2 regions of the Streptomyces sp. NPDC004647 genome follow, and region 2 is predicted to be linked to the other one. Evidence: riboswitches for the same ligand, from Rfam matches in the RefSeq annotation. Region 2 holds a riboswitch; the other holds the start of a gene.
The links. Region 2 has a riboswitch for FMN ahead of ribD (bifunctional diaminohydroxyphosphoribosylaminopyrimidine deaminase/5-amino-6-(5-phosphoribosylamino)uracil reductase RibD). Riboswitches for the same ligand answer to the same signal wherever they lie in the genome.

Region 1 (7,334 bases), on a different contig from region 2:
GTCCGGGTCCCCTTCACCGACCACCGGATCGTGGCGGCCGCCCTGTCCCTGCCGGAACGGGACAGGCTGCGCTGGCGCGGACTGTGGCCACGGGCCCTGGCGCTGGGCGAGCCGGTGGCCGCGCTCAGCGAGCGTCGTGATGTCACCAAGTACGCCCTCAGACAGGCCTATCGGCACCGGCTTCCGCCCGGGGTCACCACGCGGCGCAAGCTGCCCTTCCCGGTGCCGCTCAGTCGCTGGCTGCTGGGCGAGCGGCGGGCCGAGGTGGACAAGCTGCTCTTCGGCCCGGACGCGCGTATCGGTGCCATCTTCGACCAGGGCAGGCTGCGCCGATGGCTGTCCGCGGCGGACGGCCGTGCCACGGATACCCACGGGCGGCAGGTATGGCTGCTGATCGGGGCCGAACTCTGGCTCAGGCAGAACTTTCCGGACGGGGTGTCCTGGTGATCACGGCAGCGCCCGCAGCAGCCGGTCGAGTCCTTCCAGCAGTTCGTCGTCGTCTGCGGTGCAGCTGATCCGCAGATGCGAGGGGGCGCCGAACGCCGCCCCGGGAACCGTCGCGACATGGTGCTCGCGCAGCAGCCGGGTGGCGAATTCCTCGTCGTCCAGCGGCCGGCCCCCGGGAGCGAAGCGGGGGAAGGCGTAGAACGCGCCCCGCGGTGCGGCCAGGGTGACGCCCGGCACTCCGGAGAGCCGCTCCACCACCAGCTGCCGGCGGCGTTGGTAGTCGGCCCGCATCCGTTCCGCCGCGTCCCGGGCATCGGTGAGGGCAGCAGCGGCGGCCTGCTGCGCAACCGCCGTCGGATGAGAGGTGGAGTGCGACTGCAGCGCCGTCGCGGCCTTGATCAGACGGGCGGGCCCGATCAGCCAGCCCACCCGCCAGCCGGTCATGGCAAAGGTCTTGCTGACGCCGTGTACGACGGCACACTGCTCGCTCAGCTCCGGTACCGCGGTGACGACGGACAGCGGCTCGCTGCCCTTTTCGAGCAGTTCGCCGTAGACCTCGTCGCTGATGACCCAGATTCCGTGTGTCAGCGCCCAGCGGCCGATCCGGCGCAGTTCGTCCGCGGGGTACACGGCGCCCGTGGGGTTGCCGGGCGAGTTCAGCACCAGCACCTTGGTGCGCGGGGTACGGGCGGCCTCCAGCTGCTGCACGCGCGGGGTGAACCCCTCCTCGGCCGTGGTGGGGACAGCGACCGGTACCCCGCCGGCCAGTTGGGCCATCGTGGGGTAACTGACCCAGCAAGGCGTGGGGACGATGACCTCGTCGCCGGGGTCGACCAGGGCGAGCAGGGTGTTGAAGACGGCCTGCTTGGCCCCGCAGGTGACCAGCACCGCGTCGGGAGAGAGCGCGTGGCCGTAGAGATCGGCGCGGTAGTCCGCCACGGCGTCCCGCAGATCGGGGATGCCCTGGCCCGGCGCGTACCGGTGCAGCCGCGGATCAGCGGCCGCCCGCCCCGCCGCCGCCACAACCTCGGCCGGGCTGGGCGTCTGCGGCTCACCCGCCCCCAGCTGGAAGACGCGCACTCCGGACTGGTCGAGCCGACGGGCCGCCTGGCGTACACCGGCCGTGGCCGACACGGGGACGGCTGACATCCGACGGGACAGCTCTGGGCCTTTCAAGGACTCTTCCCTTCCTGGACGCAGCCCGTCCGTTGCGGCAGCCGGTCAGCGGAAGATCATGCAGTTGGTGGTGGCATGGGCGACCAGACGGCCGTCGGCGTCCTTCACCTGACCCTCAGCGGTGGCGGTACGCCCCCCGACATGGACGGTGGTGCCCTCGGCGATGAGCCGCTCGGCATCCACCGGGACCGCCCTGACCAGATTGACCGTCAGTCCGAGGGTGGTGTAGCCGGCCCCGGCCGGGAGCGTGGTGTGGACCGCGCACCCCATGGCGCTGTCGAGCAGTGTCGAAAAGATTCCGCCGTGCACGGTTCCCAGTGGATTGGCGAATTCCGGCCGTGGCTCGAGGGACATGATCACGTGCCCCTCCTCGAGTACATCGGCCGCGATGCCGAGCAGGGATCCGATGCCGGTCCGGTCCGGCAGGCTGGTGGCGTAACGCAGGAATTCCAGTCCGGACATCTTCGCCGGATCGACACTGCCCAGGTCCGTCATGCGTTCCTCCTTGTGGATGCCTCGCACGTGCGAGGCGCAGGGTGCGGCTTCCCGGGAGCGTAACGGGCGTCCGCAGTCCGACCGGCGGAAGCCGCCCACCGGGCTACGGAAGGTACTTGTTGCTGAAGGCCGAGGTGACGTCGACCTTCTTGGACAGCAGCTTCTGTTCCGCCATGAAGACGGCCATGCTCTGCCAGCGCTCGGCGTCGTGCCGGCCCAGGGCGCCGGCGGAGTTCTTCAACAGCGGCCTGGTGGCGTTCAGTACGGCCAGCGCGTCGCGCTTCTGCTTCTCGCCGGTCAGCCCCGGCACGTAGGTCCTGCTCAGCTCCACCGTCTCCTCCGGGTGGCTGAGGACGAACCGCACCCCGCGCAGGGTGGCGTCGAGGAACTTCCGCAGGTCTCCCGCGCGCTTGTCGGCGACGCTCTGCCGGGCGCCGATGCCGATGGAGACCAGCGGCAGTTCCTTCTCACCGGCGTACGGACTGATGGAGCGCACCGGGAAGTCCGCCTTGTCGAACCCGACTCCCTCGTTGTTGACGTACCCCATCACACCGTCGACCTTGTCCCCGACCAGTGCCGCCTGCTGGGTGAAGCCGATGTTCTTCACATCGACGTCCTTCTCCGTCAGCCCTCCTTCGGAGAGCAGGGCCAGCAGTGCGAAGTACGCCTCCCCGTACGGCCCCGGGATGCCGACGCTCTTCCCCCGCAGGTCCTTCGCCTGCCGGATTCCGGACTTCTCCGGGACCATCAGCGAAACCGGGTAGCGGTGGTAGAGCTGCGCCACGGACACCACCGGGACGGACTTCGAGCGCCCCTGGAGCATTTCGTCGCCGCCGGCCAGCACGGCGTCCTCCCTCCCCGACTCCAGCCCGCCGAAGAGATCTTCACCCGCTGTGTGGTGACGCAGCTTCACGCTCAGCCCCGCCTCCTTGTAATACCCCTTCGCCTCGGCCACGTAGAACGGCGAGAACTGGATGTTGGGCACATAGGTCAGCCCGATTGTCAGTTTCGCGTTCTTGGCGGAACTGCTCCCGGTCGGCTCGGCGCAGGACACCAGCGAGCCGCAGAGAGCCAGGAGGAGGCCGACCACACCGGTGACGAAGCGGAGCCGTGCGGTGGGAGCAAAGGGTTCTGGCTTCATCATGGGTGGTTGTGGACGTCGCATCTCTCTTCGATTCGCTCATGGGGTGGCGGTACGCCAGGTGGCTGCCGCCTGCATGCAAGCACACCGGTGTACGGCGGCCGAGCACGGACATGACGATCTGGCAGGTTGCTGCAACACGCCCGTGCGAACGGGCCCTTGGGTGGCGGCACCTTCCCCGGCGCGCGATGGGTGGCGCTGCCAGCCGGAATGCCGGCGCGGCCCAAGGGCCGGGCCGCGCCCTGCACTTGCCCTGCCGGACGGTCACCCTGGTCCCGCCGGGAACCGCTGTGGCAAGCTGGAGCCGTTGAGTATGCCTACAGCCAACGCGCAGGCGGGGTTCGGTGAAATTCCGAACCGGCGGTGAGAGCCCGCGACCCGGTCGAAGCCATCGACCGGTTGACCCGATGCAATTTCGGGGCCGACGGTTAAAGTCCGGAAGGGAGTTTGCGTGTGGGATATCCATGGGCCGTGCCGCGCAACTCGTGCGCCTGCAATGCGCAGCTCCGGCTCACCCGGTCTCGCCCCACTCCCCTTCTTTCCATCCTCCCCGCCCAGCGTGAAGGTCGCCGGGTTCCACAGGGAGAGGATGTCATCGATGAGCCAGCTCGACAGTGTGGAGGCCGCTCTCGCGGCCATCGCCGCGGGAGGGGCGGCCGTTGTGGCCGACGACGAGGCGCGCGAGAACGAGGGCGACCTGGTGTTCGCCGCAGAGCACGCCACTCCTGAACTGCTGGCCTTCATGGTGCGGTACACATCCGGATACATCTGTGCCCCGCTGACCGAGGCCGAGTGCCACCGGCTCGAACTGCCGCCGATGCATCACACCAACCAGGACCGCCGGGGGACCGCCTACACCGTCACGGTCGACGCCCGCGACGGGGTGAGCACCGGGATCTCCGCCGCGGACCGCGCCCGTACGATCCGGCTGCTGGCCGACCCGGCGACCCTCCCCGAGGACCTCTGCCGTCCGGGCCACGTCGTACCGCTGCGCGGAGTGCCGGGCGGGGTACTGCGCCGCCCGGGGCACACCGAGGCCACGCTGGACCTGGCGCGGCTGGCCGGCTGCCGGGAAGCCGGGGTGCTGTGCGAGCTGGTCAACGACGACGGGACGATGAAGCGCCTGCCCGACCTGCTCCGCTTCGCGGCCGAGCACGGCCTTCCGGTCATCAGTATCGCGGACCTCATCGAATACCGCTGCCGGACCGAGCCGGATGCCGCGGCGGAGTGGCTGAGTCCGGCCGGGGCGGCCTGAGCACTCTCCGGCAGCTTCCTGCAAGAGACGGCTCCTCACCCCCGAATTCGTGTTTCTGTTGCGGTAGTCGGCCCGCACATGGCCGTACTGATCGGAATGCAGACGGAATCGGATGGGGAACCAGGGAGGAGCGTTATGAGCACGGTACGTGTTGCTTTCGTGAACTGCCTTCCGGAAGTGAAACTTCCGGAGCGGCTTTCACTGAGCCGGTTCGGCGAGATCGACCTCGATCGCGTAACCCCCGACGTACTCGCGCGATACCTGCACGAACTGGAAGACGATGTGGAGTTGGCGGCCGTCTTCATCGGAGGTGAGGGGTCGGCCGCTCCTGACGGCGTAGCAACTCTCCGCGATATGCGGGACTTCAACAAGACGCGGGCCTACGTGGTCGGTCCGACCGCGGGCGGACGCGTTCCCGACTGGGCCGAGGCCTACGACGTGGAGGACATCCTGGCGCCGTCCGGTTTCGAGGGCTTCGGGCTCTCGGATTCGGTCGCGCTGGGGTTGCGCGCCTATCACTCGCTGATCCAGGACCCGCTCTACACCGACTTCTACCTGGACTCGACCTACAACAAGATCTTCGACTGGTTCGAGACCACGCGGTGGGACTGGAACGAGATCAACCTCGATCAGCTCAACCCGGAGCTGCTGCGTGAGGATGAGCTCGACTACCTCACGGAGACCGCGATCATTGAATTCGGGACGCTGCCCGGCGCCCATAACTTCCTGCGCGAATGGGAGGGAGAGACCAGCTTCTCCTCCTGGGCACTGATGTGGGGCGCGGAGGAGGCACGGCACTCCCTGGTGCAGGCACGGTATTTGGACCGGCTCGGCGTCAAGGTCCGCTCCAAGCACGCGCTGTACAAGCGTGAGCCCTATCCGATGGGTGACACCCGGCCGGGCACGCTCACGATGAACATCATCTCCGAGGCGCGTGCCGCCGAGTACTACAAGCGCCTCGCGGCAGATACCGAAGAGCCGGTGATCAAGCGCATCTGGAAGTTGCTGCACCGCGACGAGTCACGCCACTGCCGGGCGTTCACGGTCTTCAACGAGGAGCTGTGCGACGGCAACAAGGAGAACCAGATCGCCACCCTGAAGATGGCCTACGTCTGGCTCGCGGACCGCAGCGACGGCATCAAGCATCCGGCCGGCCACTTCTACCCGCACTCCACTTCGGCCAACGGCATCAGGCAGGTCGAGAGCGTCATGGAAGGCGCGACCGACGCCGCCGACAACAAGGTCCTGGCCATCATGCGGAGAGTGGCGGGGGACGACTCGATCGAGTCCCCACGCGACATCAAGAACAAACTCCGGTCCATGATTTAGCCACGCGAGGAGGATGGGAATGCCCGCTTCGCCGGCGACCGAAACAGAGCTGAACTGTTTTGGATGCGCTCCGAACAATCCCATCGGTCTGCACATGTCCTTCGAGCCGGACGGCGAGGGCTTCGTGACCAGCGTAAAACTGGGACCGGATTACGAGTCGTTCCCCGGCATCGTGCACGGGGGAATCATCGCGACGATCCTTGACGAGTTGCTTGCCCAGGCGGTTTACCGCTTGGGCCGGGTATCGGCGTTCACCACAGGGCTGCGGATTCGGTACGGCCGGCCCATGGAGACCGATACCGAGCACGTCGCTCACGCCCGCATCACTGCGCAGGACAGCGTCTCGGTACGGGCCTCCGGCCGGATCGAACTGCCCACGGGTGACCTTGTCGCGGCGGCCGACGGTACGTTCTGCCGGATCACCGACGACGTACTCGATTCCTACGGTGAGCGGTTTCCCGGCGACCTCGCCCGGATACTTCGCGCCGCCAACGGCGCTATACCACAAAGGGGATGATTCTCCATGGATATTCACCAGCGGGTTTGCGCCATCATCAGTCAGCAGTTGAATGTACCGGAAGCGGACTTGAAGCCGGACGTCCACTTCCGTTCGCTTCCGGACTTCGATTCGATGCGGGTGCTCCAGATCATTCTGGAGACCGAGAAGGAATTCGGCATCGAGATCGGGGACGACATCACCTTCCGGATCGCGACCATCGGTGAGTTTCAGGGCCTGGTCGAGAAGCTCTGCGGGCAGGGGGCACCGGAGTGACCCTGCTGAAGGCGCTCGAGCGGGTCGCGAAACGCACCAGTGGGCATGGAGTGCGCCTCCTGAGCGGTGACTCGGGAACTGTCGAGCGGGTGGGATTTGACCAACTCCACGCCCAGGCCCTCAAGGTTGCGGGCGGGCTGCTCGAGCGGGGGGTGGCGCGCGGCGAGCGAGTGGCCATCGCGCTGCCCAGTTCGGTGGACTTCCTCCGGGCGTTCTTCGGGGTGCTGGCCGCAGGCGCGGTGCCCGTGCCGATGCCGCCCCCGTTCCGGTTCGCCGCCCTGGAGATCCATATGCGGCGGATCTCCCTGGCGATGCGCCGGTCGGGGGTCGAGAAGATCCTGACGAACGAGTCGTTCGGTGAACTCCTGGGACCGGCGATCGGCAGCGCCGGCGGGGAGTTCAGCATTCACGTCGTCGGGTCGCTGCTGGAAAGCACGCCGGCGTTCGCCGATGTCGCCGCGAACGAACCGGCGCTGGTCCAGTACACCTCGGGTACCAGCGGTTCTCCCAAGGGCGTGGTGCTGACGCACGAGAACCTGCTGGCCAATGTCAGTGCCATCACCGAGGCGCTGCAGATCACCGAAGCCGACGTGGTGGGGGCCTGGCTGCCCCTCTTCCACGACATGGGCCTGGTCGGAGCGTGCCTCTGCTCCATCCTCAACGACGCGGAACTCTGTCTGCTCCCGCCGGAGGACTTCCTCCGCGATCCGACCCGCTGG
Region 2 (7,334 bases):
GCGCGAACTGCAGCGGGCGTACGCCGGGGTGGCGGCGCTGCTGGAACAGCGGCCGCCAGCAGGCAGGAGGCCGCCGCCCGGCCGCCGCCGCGTCCACCGCGGTCAGATAGCGCAGCCCGAAGCGGGCCCCCAACTCCGAGGCGGCCGACGGGTCCTGGAAGAGCCCCAGCGACCCGCGCCGGGCGATCTCCTCGGTGACCGCCAGATATACCCGGTTGAACACGGCGACACCGTCCCGCTCCGGCAGCGCCGCGTCCAGCGCGCGCATCCGCTCCGCCACGTGGTGCAGGTCCGCCGCCGCGGGCGTTCTCGTCGTGGTCATGCGCACAGGGTGGCAGCGCGGTCCGGAGAGATACGGCCCCTGCTGTCGGCAATGACCGGAACGGCGTAACGGGACGCGCCGGAGCACGGCCTGACGGAACGCGGCAGGCGACTCCGGCGCTCAGGGCGCGCTCCGGCCGCACGGCCCTGGCCGGGGAACGTGACCGGGCCTACCGTGGAGGTATGGCCAGCGACGACGGGCGCCGCGGCTGGAGTGCCGCGAAATTCTCCTGCCCGGTGTGCGATCAACCGGTCCCTGCGGTCGCGGTGAGGCGACGCAAGGTGTTCGGTGCGTACGTCCCGGTGTGGGAGCCGGGGCGCTGCGTGAATCCGGAGTGCCCGCTGAACGCCGCGTCGCGGCAGCAGGAGCCGCAAGCCGGTCCGGGGGGCGCCGGTACCGGAACGGACACCGGGCCCCGAACCGGACCGGAGGCCGGACCGGAGGCCGGACCCGAGGCCGGTTCGGAAACCGGTTCGGAGGACGGGCCCAAGGAGCCTCAGCCCGGCTGAGGCCTGCCCGCCCCGTCCCCGGAGTGCTCGGTCGCTGCCTCCCGCTGCGCCCCGCCCGTGGTGCTCCTGGCGGCTGGGCGCAGTACGCCCGCGCCCAGCACCAGCCCGAAGGCCAATGCCGTGACCAGCCCGAACGACGCCGTCAGCGACGTCGCGTCGGCGATCGAGCCCATCGCGGAGGGCGCGATGAGCCCTGAGGTGTAGGTGATCGTGGCGACGCCCGCGATCGACTGGCTCGGAGCGGGACCGCTGCGGCCCGCCGCCGCGAAGGCCAGCGGGACGACCACCGCGACCCCCAGGCCGATCAGCGCGAACCCGCCCATGGCCATGACTGGATGGGTGGCCGCCACGACCAGCACACCGCCCGCCGTCGCGAGTACACCGCCGACCCGTACGGTCCGTACGGCCCCGAAGCGCCCCACCACGGCGTCCCCGGCCAGCCGTGCCACCGCCATCGTGCAGGCAAAGGCGGTGGTGGAGGCGGCCGCCAGGCCCGCCGAGGTCCCGAGGGAGTCGCGCAGATAGACCGCGGACCAGTCCAGACTCGCGCCCTCCGCGAAGACGGCGCAGAAGCCGACCGCGCCGATGACCAGGGCGGACTTCGGGGGCAGCGCGAAGCGCGGCGGCGGGTGCTCGTCCGGTGCGCTGCGCAGGTCCAGGACCCCCTGGCAGGCGACGGCGCCGAGCACGGTGAGGACGGCGGCGGCGATCGCCAGATGCGCCCGGGCGTCCAGACCGGCGTGGGCGGCGACCGTACCGGCCGCCGAACCCGCCAGCGCCCCCGCGCTCCACATCCCGTGCAGCCCGGACATGATCGGGCGCCCGAGCCGTTCCTCGATCTCCACCCCCAGGGCGTTCATCGCGACATCCGCCATACCGGCCGTGGCGCCGAGGACGAAGAGCGCGCAGCACAGCGCGAGGAAATCGGGGGCGAACGCCGGGAGAACCAGCGCGGCGGTCCACAGGGCGAGCAGCCCGCGCAGGGCGGCCCGGGCACCGAAGCGGTGGCTGATCCGCCCCGCCAGCGGCATCGCCACGGAGGCGCCGACCGCGGGGAAGGCGAGAGCGATGCCGAGTTGGCCCGCACCGATGTCCGTGTGCTCCTGGATCCAGGGGATACGGGTCGCGAAGCTGCCGGTGACCGCGCCGTGCACGGCGAACACGGCGGCGACGGCGATACGGGCGCGGCGCAGGGTCCGTTCCCGGAAACCGGCCGGACCGGCCCCGCCGACTCCGGCCCTCGCGCCGATACTCTCCATCCCGTCACTCCTCCCCGAAGAAACGCCGCGCAAATCCGCCGCGCAATCCGCCGCGCAATGATGATCCCGCTGCGCCGGCCGGTCCGCTGCGGGGCCCCTGCTCGCCGCCCGGGGAACGGCCGCCCTGCCGTAGCGCCCCGCCGCGGCGGTGCGGCCGCGTGAGCCAACCCACAGGGAGGCGGCCTCCACTCGGGCCCGTATCTCATGGCACACTGGGGCCTGTACCAGTGACGTCAGCGCACTCCGGGGTCGGTGAAAGTCCGAACCGGCGGTTACAGTCCGCGACCCGTCCGCCGCCAGCGGCCGGTTGACCAGGTGAAATTCCTGGACCGACGGTTAAAGTCCGGATGGGAGGCAGTGCGCGGCGGGCAAGCACCGGTGCGCCGCCGCCCGGCGGGTCCGTCCTCGCGGACCGCTTTGTACGTCCCGGCCTCGGCGTCCTCCGATGCGTTGTTCCCGCTTCTGTCATTTCGACAGCCCCGGAGTCCGTGCCCGAAGAGGCAGGAGGACCCGGTGGCCCCCGCAGCCCCAGCCGAACGCGCCGCGATGCGCCGCGCCATCGCGCTCGCGGCCCGCGGTCTCGGATCCACCAGCCCCAACCCGGTTGTCGGGTGCGTGATCCTCGACGTCTCCGGACAGATCGTCGGCGAAGGCTGGCACCGGCGGGCCGGGGGGCCGCACGCCGAGGTCGAGGCCCTGCGCGACGCGGGGGAGCGGTCCCGTGGCGGCACCGCTCTGGTCACACTCGAACCCTGCGACCACACCGGCCGCACCGGTCCCTGCACCCAGGCGCTCATCGACGCCGGCATCGCCCGGGTGCGCTACGCCGTCGCCGACCCCAACCCGGCCGCCACCGGCGGCTCCAGCACCCTCGCCGCCGCCGGCATCGAGGTCGAGGGCGGACTGCTCGCCGAGGAGGCCGAGGCGGGCAACCTCGCCTGGCTCACCTCCGTACGCCTCGGCCGCCCCTTCGTGCTCTGGAAGTACGCCGCCACCCTCGACGGCCGGACCGCCGCCGCCGACGGCACCAGCCGATGGATCTCCTCGCCCGAGTCCCGCGCGGACGTCCACCGGCTGCGGGCCCAGGCCGACGCCGTCGTCGTCGGCTCCGGCACCGCCCGCACCGACGACCCGCAGCTCGGTTCGCGCCCGAGGGACGCCGAGTTGCTGGACTCGGGGATCACGCAGCCGCTGCGCGTCGTCGTCGACAGCAACGCCACCGCCGTCAAGCCCGGCGCCCGTGTCCTCGACGGCCATGCGCCGACACTGGTCGCGGTGGCCGAGGACGCCGACGCCGCACACCTCGAAGGTCTCGCCCCGGTCGTCAGGCTCCCCCGTGCGCCCCGCCGGGGCCTGAACATCCCGGCCCTGCTCGACGCCCTCCACGGGCGCGACGTGCGGTCGGTCCTGCTGGAGGGCGGCCCGACCCTCGCCGGCGCCTTCGTCGCGGCCGGCGCCGTCGACCAGGTCGTCGGCTATCTCGCCCCCGCACTGCTCGGCGCGGGCCCCGCGGCGCTCGCCGACGCCGGAATCAGCACGATCGCGCAGGCGTTGCGGCTCGACATCACCGACGCCACGCGACTCGGCCCCGACCTGCGCATCACCGCCGTACCCACCGCCAACGCCACGCCCCCCGAGGAGAGCTGACGTGTTCACCGGAATCGTCGAAGAACTGGGTGAGGTCACCGCCGTCGAGCATCTCGGCGACTCTCTCCCGGCCGCCGCTGAGGGCGACCCCACCCGCTCCGCTCGCTTCCGGCTGCGCGGCCCCGTCGTCACCCAGGGCGCCAAGCACGGCGACTCGATCGCCGTCAACGGCGTCTGCCTCACCGTCGTCGACACCGGCGACGGTGAGTTCACCGCCGATGTGATGGCCGAAACGCTGAGCCGCTCCAGTCTCGGCGCCCTCGTCGTCGGGTCCCGCGTCAACCTCGAACGGCCGATGGCCCTCGGCGGACGCCTCGGCGGCCACATCGTCCAGGGACATGTCGACGGCACGGGCGTCGTCGTCGATCGCAAGCCCGCCGAGCACTGGGAGATCGTCAAGATCGCGCTCCCCGACGACCTGACCCGGTATGTCGTCGAGAAGGGCTCCATCACCGTCGACGGCATCAGCCTCACCGTCGTGGACGCGGGCCCCGACTACTTCACCGTCAGCCTGATCCCGACCACCCTGGCGCTCACCACCCTGGGCATCAAGGAGCCGGGCGACACGGTCAACCTCGAGGTGGACGTCATCGCCAAGTACGTCGAGCGGCTGCTCGGCGCCGGCGCCGACGTCGGCACCATTGCCCGGGAGGCCGTCAAGTGACCGCTCCGGACCGGCTGAACGGCCCTGCCTTCTCCGGCCTCGTCCACGTGATCCATCCCGTCCTCGTCCTGTGGGGAACGCGCGACTGGTGGCTGCGCTCCCGTGGCGCGGCCGTCCTGGAAGGAGCAGCGGCATGACCGCACTGCAGAGCTGGTACGACGGCGACGGCGACGACGAGGACCTGCGGCTGGACCCGGTCGAGCGCGCGATCGCCGACATCGCCGCGGGACGCCCCGTCGTCGTCGTGGACGACGAGAACCGGGAGGACGAGGGCGACCTCGTCATCGCCGCGGAGAAGGCCACTCCGCAGATCGTGGCGTTCATGATGAGCGAGTGCCGCGGGCTGATCTGCGCGCCCATGGAGGGCGTGGACCTGGACCGCCTCGACCTGCCCCAGATGGTCGAGCAGAACACCGAGTCGATGCGTACCGCGTTCACCGTCTCGGTCGACGCCTCGGCCGCGCACGGCGTCAGCACCGGCATCTCCGCCGCCGACCGGGCCACCACCCTCCGGCTGCTCGCCGACGGCACCGCCACCCAGGGCGACTTCGTACGCCCCGGCCACATCTTCCCGCTCCGCGCCCGCCCCGGCGGTGTGCTCGTGCGCAACGGCCACACCGAGGCCGGCGTCGACCTCGCCCGGCTCGCGGGACTGCGCCCGGCTGCCGCGATCGTGGAGATCGCGGCCGAGGACGGCACGATGATGCGGCTGCCCGAGCTGATCCCGTTCGCCCGCAAGCACGGCCTGGCGATCATCTCCATAGAGGACCTGGTGGCGTACCGCAGGTCGTCCGAGCCCACCGTCCGCCGTGAGGCGGAGACCCGGCTGCCCACCGCGTTCGGCGACTTCCAGGCGTACGGCTACCGTTCCACCGTGGACGGCGTCGAGCACATCGCCCTCGTCCAGGGCGACATCGGCGACGGCGAGGACGTCCTGGTACGCGTCCACTCCGAGTGCCTCACCGGCGACATCTTCCACTCGATGCGCTGCGACTGCGGTCCCCAGCTGCACGCCTCGCTCGCGCGGGTCACCACCGAGGGCCGCGGCGTGGTGATCTATCTGCGCGGCCACGAGGGACGCGGCATCGGCCTGATGTCCAAGCTGCGCGCGTATGAGCTCCAGGAGCGCGGCCGGGACACCCTGGACGCCAATCTCGAACTCGGCCTGCCCGCCGACGCACGCGACTACGCCGCGGGCGCCCAGATCCTCACCGACCTCGGCGTACGCAGCCTGCGGCTGTTGACCAACAACCCCGAGAAGACCGCCGCCCTCGTCCGGCACGGACTGAAGGTCACCGACCGGGAGCCGATGCCGGTCCAGGCGGGCGAGCACAATCTCCGGTATCTGCGCACCAAGCGGGACCGGATGGGACACGACCTGCCGTGGCTGGACGCCGAGCTCCCGCTGTCCCCGCTGGGCGGAGCCCGACCCTCCGCCTGCGGCAACCAGTGAGCCCGCGCATGCGGCAGTCGTGCAACCGCACGATATGTACAAGATCAGCACCAGATCAGCACCGAGGAGAGACGTGAGCGGTAAGGGCGCCCCCGAACTGTCCGTGAAGAACTGCGGAGACCTGCGGGTGGCCGTGGTGGCGGCGCAGTGGCACGAGAAGGTGATGGACGGCCTTGTGGACGGCGCACTGCGCGCCCTGCACGAGCTGGGCATCGATGAGCCGACGCTGCTGCGCGTGCCCGGCAGCTTCGAGCTTCCGGTCGTCGCCAAGGTCCTGGCGGGCCGCGGCTATGACGCGGTCGTCGCCCTCGGCGTCGTCATCCGCGGCGGCACCCCGCACTTCGAGTACGTGTGCCAAGGCGTCACCCAGGGCCTCACCCAGGTCACCGTCGACACCGGTGTCCCCATCGGTTTCGGCGTGCTGACCTGCGACAACGAGGAGCAGGCGCTGGACAGGGCCGGCCTGGAGGGCTCGACCGAGGACAAGGGCCACGAAGCGGTCACCGCCGCGGTCTCCACCGCCGCCACGCTGCGTACCGTCGCCGAGCCATGGCGCTGAGGAGCGGGCACTGCACAGCACCCGTAGCGGACCCGGTAGGTTAAGGGCACCATGGCGAACAAGACATTCGAGGAGCTCTTCGCCGAGCTCCAGCACAAAGCCGCCACCGGCGACCCCGGCACCTCCCGCACCGCCGAGCTGGTGGCCGCGGGCGTGCACACCATCGGCAAGAAGGTCGTCGAGGAGGCGGCCGAGGTGTGGATGGCCGCTGAGCACGAGGGCGAGGCCCGTACCGCCGAGGAGATCTCCCAACTCCTGTACCACCTTCAGGTGATGATGGTCGCCAGGGGAATCTCCCTGGACGACGTATACGCTCACCTCTGAGCCGCGGCGAGGGGACGGGCGCGCGCCCGTTCCCCTCGCGCCGCAGCGCCAAGCGAACAACACCCACGGGCACCGGCCCCGAGAACGAAGGAATCCGCTCCATGCTGCGCATTGCCGTCCCCAACAAGGGTTCACTGTCCGAGCCTGCGTCGGCGATGCTCCATGAGGCCGGCTACAAGCAGCGCAAGGACCGCCGCGAACTGGTCCTCGTCGACGCGGACAACGACGTGGAGTTCTTCTTCCTCCGCCCCCGGGACATCGCCGTGTACGTCGGCTCCGGCCGGCTCGACATCGGCATCACCGGCCGCGACCTGCTGCTGGACTCAGGGGCCGACGCCGAGGAGATCGTCCGGCTCGGGTTCGCCGGCTCCACCTTCCGCTACGCGACCCGCCCCGGCACCGCCAAGGACGTCTCCGAGTTCGGCGGCATGACCGTGGCCACCTCCTTCTCCGGCCTGGTCACCCAGCACCTCGCCGACAACGGGGTCGACGCCTCCGTCGTCCGCCTGGACGGCGCCGTCGAGACCGCCATCCAGCTCGGCGTCGCCGAGATCATCGCGGATGTCGTCGAGACCGGCACCACGCTGCGCAATGCGG

Region 1: another riboswitch for FMN. It lies ahead of ribB (3,4-dihydroxy-2-butanone-4-phosphate synthase); the one in region 2 lies ahead of ribD (bifunctional diaminohydroxyphosphoribosylaminopyrimidine deaminase/5-amino-6-(5-phosphoribosylamino)uracil reductase RibD).

What each region holds. Positions count from the first base shown of each region.
Region 1 covers NZ_JBEXKU010000040.1:53,158-60,491, forward strand. Annotated here, with positions in the region: gene asnB (asparagine synthase (glutamine-hydrolyzing)) at 1-447, shown strand, start outside; gene ABZW18_RS19240 (pyridoxal phosphate-dependent aminotransferase) at 448-1,596, opposite strand; gene ABZW18_RS19245 (PaaI family thioesterase) at 1,669-2,118, opposite strand; gene ABZW18_RS19250 (ABC transporter substrate-binding protein) at 2,222-3,262, opposite strand; FMN riboswitch at 3,586-3,714, shown strand; partial or broken gene ribB (3,4-dihydroxy-2-butanone-4-phosphate synthase) at 3,858-4,469, shown strand; gene ABZW18_RS19260 (ferritin-like domain-containing protein) at 4,650-5,843, shown strand; gene ABZW18_RS19265 (PaaI family thioesterase) at 5,863-6,360, shown strand; gene ABZW18_RS19270 (acyl carrier protein) at 6,367-6,615, shown strand; gene ABZW18_RS19275 (fatty acyl-AMP ligase) at 6,612-7,334, shown strand, end outside.
Region 2 covers NZ_JBEXKU010000136.1:3,961-11,294, reverse strand. Annotated here, with positions in the region: gene ABZW18_RS32925 (DUF5995 family protein) at 1-322, opposite strand, end outside; gene ABZW18_RS32920 (MFS transporter) at 819-2,090, opposite strand; FMN riboswitch at 2,325-2,455, shown strand; gene ribD (bifunctional diaminohydroxyphosphoribosylaminopyrimidine deaminase/5-amino-6-(5-phosphoribosylamino)uracil reductase RibD) at 2,604-3,737, shown strand; gene ABZW18_RS32910 (riboflavin synthase) at 3,739-4,401, shown strand; partial or broken gene ABZW18_RS32905 (nicotinamide riboside transporter PnuC) at 4,419-4,538, shown strand; gene ABZW18_RS32900 (bifunctional 3,4-dihydroxy-2-butanone-4-phosphate synthase/GTP cyclohydrolase II) at 4,535-5,854, shown strand; gene ribH (6,7-dimethyl-8-ribityllumazine synthase) at 5,928-6,413, shown strand; gene ABZW18_RS32890 (phosphoribosyl-ATP diphosphatase) at 6,465-6,737, shown strand; gene hisG (ATP phosphoribosyltransferase) at 6,839-7,334, shown strand, end outside.